DNA from 2 places in the Hahella aquimaris genome. Region 2 is predicted to be linked to the other one. Evidence: predicted binding sites of a transcription regulator. Region 2 holds the regulator's gene; the other holds the start of a gene.
The links. The regulator FliA, encoded in region 2, starts transcription of late flagellar genes. The targets are predictions, from matches to a motif close to CTAAAGTTNNNNNNNNNNCNGCCGATA.
Positions count from the first base shown of each region.

Region 1: a site for FliA is predicted at 3,596-3,622, ahead of flgM (flagellar biosynthesis anti-sigma factor FlgM). Genes of this name have one in related genera too.

Region 1 covers NZ_CP132203.1:864,143-870,230, forward strand. Annotated here, with positions in the region: gene O5O45_RS04085 (peptidylprolyl isomerase) at 1-255, opposite strand, end outside; gene O5O45_RS04090 (GGDEF domain-containing protein) at 255-1,562, opposite strand; gene O5O45_RS04095 (type II secretion protein ATPase) at 1,883-2,641, shown strand; gene O5O45_RS04100 (flagella synthesis protein FlgN) at 2,763-3,227, opposite strand; gene flgM (flagellar biosynthesis anti-sigma factor FlgM) at 3,246-3,560, opposite strand; gene flgA (flagellar basal body P-ring formation chaperone FlgA) at 3,686-4,396, opposite strand; gene O5O45_RS04115 (chemotaxis protein CheV) at 4,576-5,520, shown strand; gene O5O45_RS04120 (CheR family methyltransferase) at 5,590-6,088, shown strand, end outside.
Region 2 covers NZ_CP132203.1:407,815-413,902, forward strand. Annotated here, with positions in the region: gene flhA (flagellar biosynthesis protein FlhA) at 1-555, shown strand, start outside; gene flhF (flagellar biosynthesis protein FlhF) at 592-1,887, shown strand; gene O5O45_RS02055 (MinD/ParA family protein) at 1,944-2,756, shown strand; gene O5O45_RS02060 (RNA polymerase sigma factor FliA) at 2,935-3,648, shown strand; gene cheY (chemotaxis response regulator CheY) at 3,832-4,206, shown strand; gene O5O45_RS02070 (protein phosphatase CheZ) at 4,226-5,017, shown strand; gene O5O45_RS02075 (chemotaxis protein CheA) at 5,029-6,088, shown strand, end outside.

The DNA of each region.
Region 1 (6,088 bases), 460 kb from region 2:
GAAGCCGCCGCCCTGGATCATGAAGTTGGGAATAGTGCGGTGAAAGATCAAGCCGTCGTAGTAACCGTCTTTGATATAGCTGATGAAATTTTCAACGGTGACTGGAGCCTTATCGCTGAACAACTTGATTTTGATGGCTCCCTCGGAAGTGTTGATGGTGGCTGTCGGCAGGTCGGCGGCTATCGCCGTCAAACTGATTGCCCAGAAAGCCAGGCCAAGTAATCCTCTTTTGCCCGCATTTACGCTGTGTCTCACTAGATTTCTCCGTTGCTTTTGGATTCGTCGTGGATGTCCGGTTCGCCTTCGCCCTCCGAGATGGCGGGTTCCGCTGTCTCAGAAGCCTCGTTGGCGGGAAAACCGTGGGCACGATTCTTACCTTTTCGTTTTGCCATGTAAAGCGCGCTGTCGGCCTGAGAAATCAATGTGTTGGGAGAGTCATCCTGAGAAGGGGCGAGGGCGCTGAATCCTACGCTGACGGTAAGGCGTTTCAACTCCGGCGAGCCTTCGTTCTCCATGTTGAGTTCGTAGATCTGACGCACAATCTGTTCCGCCACGCGTTGCGCCGATGTCTGGTCCGCATGAGGCAGAATAACGGCGAACTCTTCGCCGCCATAGCGGGCGACCAAGTCTGCGGCGCGACGAGACGTTTGCGTCAGGCAGTCGGCGACGTTAATAAGGCAGTCGTCGCCACGCTGATGTCCGTAGGCGTCGTTATAGGCTTTGAAAAAGTCCACATCCACCATCAATAGCGCCAGAGATTTATCGTCCCGCAGGCATCGATTCCATTCCGCCTCCAGGCTCCTGTTAAAGTGCCGGCGATTGGCGACCTGGGTCAGACTGTCCATCAATGAGAGCCGCTCCAGTTCTGCATGCGCGGCGCGCAACTCTTCCTGCTCATACAGCAGGAGCAACTGTTGCAGGAAGTTTTTGCGGGTTTCGTATTCCACCCGGTAGCACACCAATACTGAAATCAGCGTAACAAAGGTGTGTAGAAACAGCAGCTCGGTGAACTGTGAAGCATGCAGATGCATGAGAAAGTGCATCGCCAGCACCTGGGACAGCCACATTAGCAGGGCGAAGGGGAAAATGTAGTGGAACTGCAGGCGCAGCACCGTGCAGACGAATATGACGGAAATGATTGATCCGGTCTGGTAATGAAACTGATCAATGGCGGCGGCCTTCACGGCTATGGCGATCAGGCTCAGGTGAATGCATAACGCCCCCAGGCACAGGGTCATTTGATAACGATTGCGCACCCAGGCAAGTCGGCTGGCCAGCGTTACCAGGATGATGCCGAGAGCGTCCGCCGCCCTGATTTGCAGGGTTTGCTCAAATAGAGCGGGAATCACTAAATGATCGGCGAAAGTAAAGAAAACCAGCACCAGCGCCCCCAGTAGAGGGTAGACCCGGTTCAGGTGCAGATAACGGTTCAAGTGATAACGCTCAAACTCGCTTTCCAATTCGCCTTCGAATTGCAGTCCGTGCATGCCGTTGTCCAGCAGTCTGCGAACGTAGGTCGCAGTGTCTGCGGACATATCCTGGTGACTGTTCGGTAATGACAAATCCGCCCCCTGGGGTGTGGTTGCTGCAAGCGTCTCAGGTATTGAAAACCGGCTCTTCTATAAAAGTGTAACCAACCATGCTTTTACCGCCAGCGTTATAAGCGACAAATTATTAGAAATTCCTTAAAAGTTTCAGGCATCTAGGCGTCATAGCGAGAGAGGCTGCGGCGTTGGCCGCTAATACCCGGTAGTAAGTCATTAATACTTGGTTGTAGGCGATAGCAAAACCCATACAAAAATTAACCGATCTCGGGTGTACAAATTTTAAACGCCTTTCCATTATTAAAGAGCTACTACTCAATAAAAAAGGAGTTATAGTCATGGCGACTCAGCAGCAAGCTATTGAAAGATCCCGCCTAGGTCGCCTCCTGGTGAACCGGGGATACATTACCGAAGGTCAGCTTAACGAAGCATTAACGGCGCAGACGGTTAATGGTCAACGCCTTGGCGAATTGTTAGTAGATTTCGGCTGGATAACCAATAAGGAGCTACAGCGCACTCTCCGGCACCAAAGCCGGTATCGCTACGCCGCGGCGTTCGTCGCTATGGCCGTGGCTCCGTTCCAGCCCATGGTGGCGTTCGCCGCCTCCCAGACCGAAAATGAATCCTCACCAGTAGCCTCCGAAACCCTGTATCAAAATACCTCGGGGCTGCAGGCGCTGGATGACAATGCAATGAGCAATGTCGGCGCGCAAGGCTTCACTGAAGAGTTCCAGCAATTTTACAACATGGCCGCGAAGGCCCAATTGGAAGGTCAGAACTCTGCAAATCCTGATGAACTGCAAGGCCTGGACGGGGTTCAGGTGTTAGGGTCTCTCGGGAAACTATTGCTTCCTATTACTAATGTTTTGGACGCCGAAGTTGAAGTGGTCGGCGTGCAAATCGATCCCTCCCGCATCAAGCCTTTGTTTAATGAGGACGGGGGCATGAACGTGACGCTTCCGAATCATATCGAGCGGGTCAGTTTCAACAATATTCGGCCGATGGGGGTATCGGCGGATGGTCCCACCATGGGCAGTATTCATTTGGAAGGGATCGAGTTCAGCGATAACTCGTATATCGTGGTGAAACCCTACTGAGTAGACGGTTACTCCGCACGGCGGGCGAGGTAGTTAGAGCGCTCCGCCTGTTGCGGATCTTTCCCTTGGACGATGTTGTTTCAGGCCGCGTTGTTTGCGGCCTTTTTTTATGTCCGAGAATCTAAGCCTGCGCTATGGCCTGGCCTTCGCCAACGCTTTTCTCCGCGCCGTTTTTGCCATACAGCTGCATTTGCTGGGATTGGCCGCGGATGATCTGCATCATCTTGGTCGTGCGCTGTTGTGAACGGGCGATAATGCGTCCGTTGACCTCGTTCAGCTTGTGTATATTGGCGAGGCTGCTTTCGCACTGGCGGTACAGCTTCATCACGGGAGGCGCTTTTTCCTTCAGCAGGGAGAGAAAGCGGTCTATGGGCAGGCCTGTCTGGCTAACCCACTGCGTGCGAGTGCGTGCGTGGCTTTCGATTTGTTGCAAGAGGGGGAGTTTGTATTCGATGATGCGCTGCAGCGTTTCAATATCGCTTTGCTCCAGAGAGTCGCGTTCCTGCTGCAGCACATCTTCAAGTTGGGAGAGAGTTTGTAGATCCTGTTTAAGCAGATCAATAAATACTTTCAGATCGGCGGACATGATGCCCTCACAGTGTTATCAGAAGTCTTGCTCAAAATTAAGCAATTTTTCTGCCACACTGCGTGAATTGATCTGATAGGATCCGTCGGCCAGCGCTTTTTTGATCTTCTCCACCCGCTCGTTATCCACGTCGGGCAGTTTCGCCAGTTGCTGTTCGACTTTTCTGATGTTTTGAGCCTGCGAGCTGAGGACGAATTTGTCCCCGGAATCTCCGCTTTTTTCGGGAGCCGCCGCATTTTTCCCGGCGTCTACATCGACTTTCTCAGTCTTCTGCAGATTTTCCCGGGACTTGATATCGTTCACTGGCGGTGAACCGACACCCTTGATATTCATGGCCTTACTCTCTTAAAAACTTTAATTACCTAATTTATCGGCTCAATGCAGAGAAACTTTAGCGAGATTTTTAGAATTATTTTGTGAACATCGCCACTCTAATTGAAATAGTGCCGCCGGTACGTTCACAAGGGCGTTTTGACGTGGCCTGATCCTATGACTTCCGCCCGCACCATGCGGTTGCTGGAGCTGTTCTTGACCATGATCTGTTGACCGCGTCTGCCGTCCGCCATGGCGACTCCCGGCATCTTCACACTGAAATGGGAGGTGGCCGCTTCTATCACCACCATGTCGCCTTTATTAATAAGTTTAGGCGCTTCCAGCATATTTGGATAGGGCGCGGAGCCTGCTGTGACGGGACGTCGCGTGATCATGCCGACCACGTCTTCGGTATTGGTGTAGAAACCGTAGCGTAAGTCGATGATATTCAACTCTTTGGTTTCCAGGTCTTCCGGCGTCAGGGCGTAATCCCGAGGCACGGCGGACTTGATGGTCACAATTTGTCTGTAGCGCTCCATTTGTACGGGCACGTAGATTTGCCACGGACTCGGGGAGTCGCAGCTTACCTTCAGCGTCAGTCGTCCGCCGTTGGAGCTGGCTTCCTTGACGGCTGGCGTCTGTTCGCAAGGAGAGAAGTTAAGGCGGGAGTCAGGTTCGGAAACCTCGTAGACAACCCGTTCTTGAAGCTGTTCAGCCGCCGCTGCGGCGAATCGCATCATAAACTCTTCCACCGCAACGGAAGTTTGTTGCCGCCAGACCGGAATGGAATTGCATAAGGCCGGGGCTGAAAAAACGAGAATGCCGATATACATCAAGCCGGTTATGCGTATTTTCATTTTTTGTCCTATGCTTTACTTAGCTACCGGGTAGCCGCTTGCGCGTCGCCAATAAAATGACGGTGTGCGACAAGGCACGCAAAGTTTGTGCCGGGCTGGCGAGCTCATGCGGGGCGCCATCTCGTCAGCGCTCCGATCCGATAGTTCGGTAATCTACAACAAACAGCGGAGCGCCCTTTATGGCCGGGGTATTAGACAGCGTAAACCAACGTACTCAGTTAGTCGGACAGAACCGCCTGGAGTTGCTCCTGTTTCGGCTGCAGGGTGAGCAGATATACGGAATCAACGTTTTCAAGGTTAAGGAAGTTCTGCAATGCCCGAAGCTGACAATGATGCCTAAACGACATCCTGTGGTCAGGGGCGTGGCCCATATTCGCGGTGAAACTATCCCTATACTCGACATGGGAATGGCTACAGGACAGATGCCTGTTCCCGAAAAAGACGTCAATAACTGCTTTGTCATCATCACGGAATACAATCGCAAAACCCAGGGCTTTCTGGTGTCCGGGGTGGAGCGTATCGTCAATATGAATTGGGAAGATATGCATCCGCCGCCAAAAGGGGCGGGCAAAGACAATTATTTGACGGCGGTGACTCGCTTGGAAAATAAGCTGATTGAAGTCATTGATGTAGAGAAGATTCTCGCTGAGGTTTCTCCAACGCGGGATACCGTCGCGGATGAATTCATCGATAAGGAACTGGCCGCCAAAGCGATTGAACATAAAGTGCTGGTGGTGGACGACTCCACTGTGGCGCGACGCCAGATCGTGCATTGTATGGATGCGGTGGGCGTTGAGGTGGTCACAAAAAATGATGGCCGCCAGGCCTTGGATTATCTTCGCTCGCTGGTCGCCGACGGCAGCAACATCGACGACCATCTCAGCCTGATGATTTCAGATGTGGAGATGCCGGAGATGGATGGCTACACACTGACCACAAACTGTAAAAATGACCCTTCCCTGAAAAGCTTGTACATCATGTTGCACACGTCATTAAGCGGCGTATTTAACAAGGCGATGGTGGCGAAAGTCGGCGCGGATGATTTCATGGCCAAGTTCAACCCCGATGAGTTGGCGCAGAGAGTCACATCCGTGCTGAAAACGATAGAAGAAAGAAGACAATAACACCGGCTGGCGTACTTACCTTCAGCTGTCGACGCGCATAGCGCATAACTGGTCAGGGCGGGATTTTTTCTGGTTAATAACGCAGACTACGATAAGTTTCGGGATTTCCTCCAAAAAGCATGCGGCATTGTGCTTGGCGATAATAAGCAATACTTAGTGCAAAGCCGCCTGCGGCGGATCATGGCGGATGAGAAGATTGAGACCGTGGGCGAGCTGGTCGACAAAATGAGTCGATCCATGCGCTCACCCTTGCGGGAAGCGGTGGTTGACGCCATGACCACCAATGAAACTCTGTGGTTCAGGGATGTTCATCCATTCCGGATTCTGGAAGAAAAAATACTTCCAGAGCTGAGCGCCAACAAAAGCGTCACCCAGATTCGTATTTGGTCGGCGGCTTGTTCCACAGGGCAGGAGCCGTATTCCATTTCCATGGTGACGGATGAGTACCGCCGCAAAAACCTGGGCGGTATGCGCGCTTCCCTCAGCATTGTGGCGACGGACTTATCCGCCAGTGTGCTCAGCGCCGCGCGCAAGGGCGAATACGAAATGCTGGCGATTGGGCGAGGGC
Region 2 (6,088 bases):
AAGAAAGCGGCGAAACTGGCGGAAGAGCTGGTTCCCAACACCGTCTCGCTCAGCACCTTGTTGAAGGTGTTGCAGAATCTGTTGCAGGAAGATGTGCCGGTGCGGGATATGCGCAGCATTGCGGAGGCCATCGTCAACTATACGCCGAAGACCCAGGACGCCGGTATTTTGACGGCGGCGGTAAGGGCTTCTCTGCGTCGCCTGATCGTCCAGAACATAGTGGGGGCGGAGCCTGAGCTGCCTGTCATCACTCTGGACCCAGGGTTGGAACAATTACTGCTTAAATCCATGCAACAAGCACAACAGGCCGGCGGCATGGATGACATCGGTCTGATTTTGGAACCGAGCATGATGGAGAAACTGCAACGCTCACTGGCGGAAGCGGCGCAGCGACAGGAAATGCTCGGTAAAGCGGCGGTCTTGCTGGTGTCCAACAGCCTGCGCCCGGTTCTGGCGCGGTTCATCAAACTCAGCGTGGAGCGCATGCATGTCCTGGCTTATCAGGAAGTGCCAGACAACAAACAAATCACCATCGTGGCGACAATCAGTGGGTAATCCCGTGCGGGCTCGTGGAGCCGGGAGGCTAACATTATGAAAGTGAAACGTTTTTTTGCAGCGTCAATGCAACAGGCCTTGAAGGATATTCGTGAAGACCTCGGCGCGGACGCCGTCATTCTGTCCACCAGTAAGACGGGGGATGGCGTGGAGGTGATTTGCGCGCTGGATTATAACGAGGACGATCAGCGCAGCAGCATGCCTGAGCAGGAAGGCTCTCGGCCGACGCCCTCTGCGGTGGCGCGGGAAACCGCGGATCGCCATCGTCGCCTGGAGGATGAAATGTCGCGGGTGCGCGACCGCCTGGAAACGCTGAAAAGCAACGCCAGACCCAAAGCTGAGCCAGCGCCGGCTTTTGCCGCTGTGGAACCGTCGGCGACCGCGACCCGGCAAATCGGCGCCGGAGAAACCGACACTTCGCGCATGCTGGCGGAAATGCGTGAAGAGATCATGCAGCTCAAAAGCATCATGCGCCAGCCCGCCGCCGCGCGCCCGGAAGAGAATCCCGGTCATCGCGAGCTGGTCGAACGCATGCAGGAAATGGGCGTCTTCCGTGAGCTGCAAAGCGCGCTCATCGCCAAAGCGGATCCGCGCAAAGGCGCGCAGGAGCAATGGCGCAACCTGATGGCGCGTCTGGCCCATGGTTTAAAGGCGGAAAATGAAGAACTGATTCACCAGCGTGGAGTCTGTGCGTTGCTGGGACCGACCGGCTCCGGCAAAACCACCACCCTCGCCAAACTGGCGGCGCGTTTCGTGGTTCACTACGGCGCCGAAAAACTGGCGCTGATCACTACCGACCGTTTCCGGGTGGCCAGTCAGCAGCAATTGCAGTCCTTTGGGCGCTTGCTGAACGTGCCAGTGTATGTGGTGGATGAGGAGAACAGTCTGGACGATCTGCTTGACCGGCTCGCCAACAAACGCCTGGTGCTGGTGGATACTGCTGGATTGACGCCTCAGGATCCAAATTGGGAGCGTCAGCAGAAAGACTTGAAAGTGGCTCGTCACCGCATCAGAAATTATCTTGTATTGTCGGCAGTTAACCAACCGCAGGTCATGAAATCCACCTATCATTACTATAAGATGTTGGGGCTTTCCGGCTGTATCATGACCAAACTGGATGAAGCGTTCAGTCTGGGTGAAGTGTTGAGCATGGCCATCCTGAACCGGCTTCCGGTCGCCTATGTCACCGACGGACAGAAAATACCCGATGACATTCATCCGGCGAAAGCGCATGCGCTGGTGGCGCGCGCGGACGCATTGTGGCGGCGGACCCGGCGAGAGGCCGAACAAACTAATAATACCAGTCGCTTCGCTGCGGAACTGGTAGTCTAAACTATTGAGTGCGGGGCCAACGCCGCGCCGTCTAATAACAGGAGATATCTACCGGTATGAGTAAAGTACATCCGGTTCAAGTTATTGCAGTCACCGGAGGAAAGGGGGGTGTCGGCAAGAGCAATGTTTCCATAAATCTGTCCCTCGCGTTAGCGGATTTGGGACGTCGCGTGGTGCTGCTGGATGCGGACCTCGGACTGGCGAATATTGATGTGTTGCTCGGCGTCACCGCCTCGCGCAATATCGGGGATGTGCTGGCGGGGGATTGCACCCTGCGGGAAGTCATGATCGAAGGCCCGGGCGGAATAAAGATCGTCCCGGCCTCATCCGGCACCCAGCATCTTACTCATCTGTCTCCTCTTGAACACGCGGGCTTGATTAACGCCTTTAGCGACATCAGCGACGATCTGGACGTACTGGTCATCGACACGGCGGCGGGGATCTCCGAACAAGTGCTCTCCTTCGTGCGCGCGGCGCAGGAAGCCCTGGTGGTGGTGTGCGACGAGCCTACCTCCATTACCGACGCCTATGCCGTCATCAAGCTGCTCAACAAGAACCACGATATGTACCGCTTCCGGGTGCTCGCCAACATGGTTCGCTCCGAGCAGGAAGGGCGGCATTTGTTCGGTAAATTATCCAAGGTCACCGAACGCTTTTTGGAAGTTGCGCTACAATATGTAGGAAGCATTCCATTTGACGAAGCCGTACGCAAAGCGGTGCAACGGCAGCGTCCTGTGTACGAAGCCTACCCGCGCGCCAAAGCGTCGCTGGCGTTCCGCCAACTGGCGCAGAAGGTGGACAACTGGCCGTTGCCGACGGCGCCGAGAGGCAATCTGGAATTCTTTGTGGAGCGTCTGGTGCACAGTTAGGCGCGCGCCGGACGGAATGCGAGGGCTCGCCCGGCGGCTATATACCGGGTGCTTGCAATGAGGCGTGACGTTTGCGCCGGACATATCCTCAAACACCCATGAGAACGTTTTTGTTGAAATCATCCGGTTTATTGCAGACCTTGCGCGCAAATTCATGTCATTGGCGAATACTTATATGATGTATAGCGAGACGCGGGCGGAGCGCGCCGACACTCTGGTCAGGCAATACGCGCCTCTGGTCAAGCGCATCGCGCATCACCTGATCGCCCGTCTGCCCGCCAGCGTGCAGGTGGAGGACTTGATTCAGGCGGGCATGATCGGATTGCTGGAAGCCGCGCAGAAATACGACGCCGGCAAGGGCGCCAAATTCGAAACCTATGCGGGCATCCGCATTCGCGGCGCTATGGTGGACGAAATTCGTAAGGGCGATTGGGTGCCGCGTTCCGTGCATCGTAACGCCCGTAATATCGCGGAAGCGATACACACTATTGAAGCCCGCACCGGTCGTGACGCGTCGGATGCGGAAGTGGCGGCAGAGCTGGGCATACCCCTGGAGCAATACCACGCCAGCCTGCGCGACGCCAGTTCGGGGAAGCTGTTCAGCCTGGAAGAGCTGGGCTTTCACGGGGAGGGCGGCTCTGACGACGAAACGTTAACCACCGACAATCCCCTCAGCGACATCGAACAAAACGCCTTTCTGGAAAAATTGAGCGCCGCGATAGACGGTTTGCCGGAACGGGAGAAGCTGGTGCTGTCTCTCTACTATGACGAAGAACTCAACCTCAAGGAAATAGGCCAGGTGCTCTCAGTCAGCGAGTCCCGGGTCAGTCAGATTCATTCCCAGGCGACCTTGCGACTGCGATCCCGTCTCTCAGACTGGAAAAACAGCTAAATCAAGCTATTGCCTGCGCAGGTTAATGTTTTTTCGAAATCAGCATCCTGCGGTCATGTTTTCTAAAACAACTTGTATCAAAAAACTGGATAGTACGGCGCGACCAGCTAGACTTACTCAGTAGAGTAATGAAATCAAAGGGTTTCCAGCGTCGCCATTGTGGAGGTTACATTGGACAAGAACATGAAAATCCTCGTTGTAGATGACTTTTCAACAATGAGGCGGATTATTAAAAACCTGCTTCGGGATTTGGGCTTCACCAATACTGATGAAGCAGATGACGGGTCCACCGCGCTGCCGATGTTAAAAACCGGGAAGTTTGATTTTCTGGTCACTGACTGGAATATGCCCGGAATGACGGGAATTGAATTACTCCAGGCTGTTCGCGCCGATGAGAGTCTGAAAAACCTGCCGGTGCTCATGGTGACGGCGGAAGCCAAACGGGACCAGATTGTCGCCGCGGCGCAGGCGGGTGTTAACGGGTATGTGGTGAAGCCGTTTACTGCGGCCGTGCTGAAGGAAAAGATAGAAAAAATCTTCGAGCGGATCGACTCATAATAAAACCGCAGGAATTACTATGACCAATGAACAGCAGCCACCATCCTCCTCCCAAGAGGACATCGAGGCGCGCTTGAGCGAGCAGGCGGCGAGCTTGATGGAGCACGTCAGCAAGGGGGACTTTGGCGAAGCGTTGCGGGTAATTTCCGACCTTAATGACACTCGGGACCGTACGCTGTACCACGAAGTGGGCAAGTTGACCCGTTCGTTGCACGAAGCCATACGCAATTTCAATATCGACATGGGCAATGTGAAGATGAATCAGCAGGAGGAAATGTCGAAGATCGCCGACGCCTCCGATCGTCTCTCCTATGTGGTCGATATGACCAACAAAGCCGCCAACAAAACCATGGATATGGTGGAAGCGAGTATGCCCGTGGCGGTGGAAATGAAGCAGGAGGCCCATGAGCTGAAGGAAGCATGGGGTCGACTGCGGCGGCGGGAAATGGATCCTTCGGAATTCCGCGAGCTGTACAAGCGTATTGATAAGTTTTTGGTGGATCTGGCCGCCAACAGCGACAAAGTGTACACCAATCTGTCGGAAATACTGTTGGCCCAGGACTTTCAGGACCTTACCGGACAGGTCATCAATAAGGTCACCGGTCTGGTCAAGGAAGTGGAAGTGAATCTGGTCAAGCTGGTCGCCATGGCTGGCAAAGTTGACCGCATAACAGGCATTCAGCATGAGGTGAAGGCCGAAGAAGAGTCTATTACAAAAGGGCACGGCCCGCAGATCCAGACCGAAGGACGCTCAGATGTCGTCGCCAGCCAGGACGACGTGGACGACCTTCTTTCCAGCCTTGGTTTCTGAGGAGCACATGAATGGGGTTTGAAGCGGACGAAGAAATCCTGCAGGACTTTCTAGTCGAAGCGGGAGAAATTCTTGAACAGCTCTCAGAGCAGTTGGTGGAACTGGAGCAGAACCCGGACGACCGCGATCTGCTGAACGCCATTTTCCGTGGGTTCCACACCGTTAAAGGCGGCGCCGGTTTCCTTCAGTTGGACGCCCTGGTGGAATGCTGCCATGTGGCGGAAAACGTCTTCGACCTGTTGCGCAACGGTCAGCTCAGTGTCGACTCTGAATTGATGGATGTCGTGCTGCAGACGCTGGACGCCGTCAACGAAATGTTTTCCCAGGTGAAAATGAGGGAAGAGTTGACCCCCGCCGCACCCGAACTCATGGCCGCCCTGGAGCGACTGGCCAGCGGCGAATCCGCCTCCGTGGCGGAAGAGGCTGACGAGCCTGCCGAAGAACCCGTTGAAGAGCACGAAGAAGAAGCCCCTGAGGAAGTCGAAGAACCCGTGGCGTCGGCGGAAGGCGATATTACCGACGACGAATTCGAGAACCTGCTCAACGCCCTGGATGATGAAGACGGCGGCGAGAAAGCGGAGGCGTCTGAGTCGAAAGACGAAGGCGATGAAATCACCGAAGACGAGTTCGAGAAGCTGCTGGATCAACTGCATGGTCCCGGCAAGTTCAGCGGCGTCAAGGAAAGCAAACCCGCCAAGACCGCCCCTGAACCCGCTCCGGTTCCGCAAGAAGAAGCCGCTGAAGCTGTGTCCGTCGGCGATAGTGATGAAATCACTGATGATGAATTTGAAGCCTTGCTGGACGAGTTGCACGGCAAAGGCAAGTTTGACGGCGCTGTATCCGACGGGGCTGAGCAGAAGAAAGCCCCTGCCGCGGAGAAGAAAGGCAAGCCTGCGGCGAAAGCCGAGCCTGAAAAGCCTGCAAAGAAAGTAGAGAAAAAAGAGGAAGCCGCCTCTGGCGACTCCGAACTGATTACCGACGACGAATTCGAAAAACTGCTGGATGAGCTACATGGCTCCGGCAAGGGACCGAGTCCTACTGCGGGCGCCAAGCCTGCCGCCGCAAAACCGG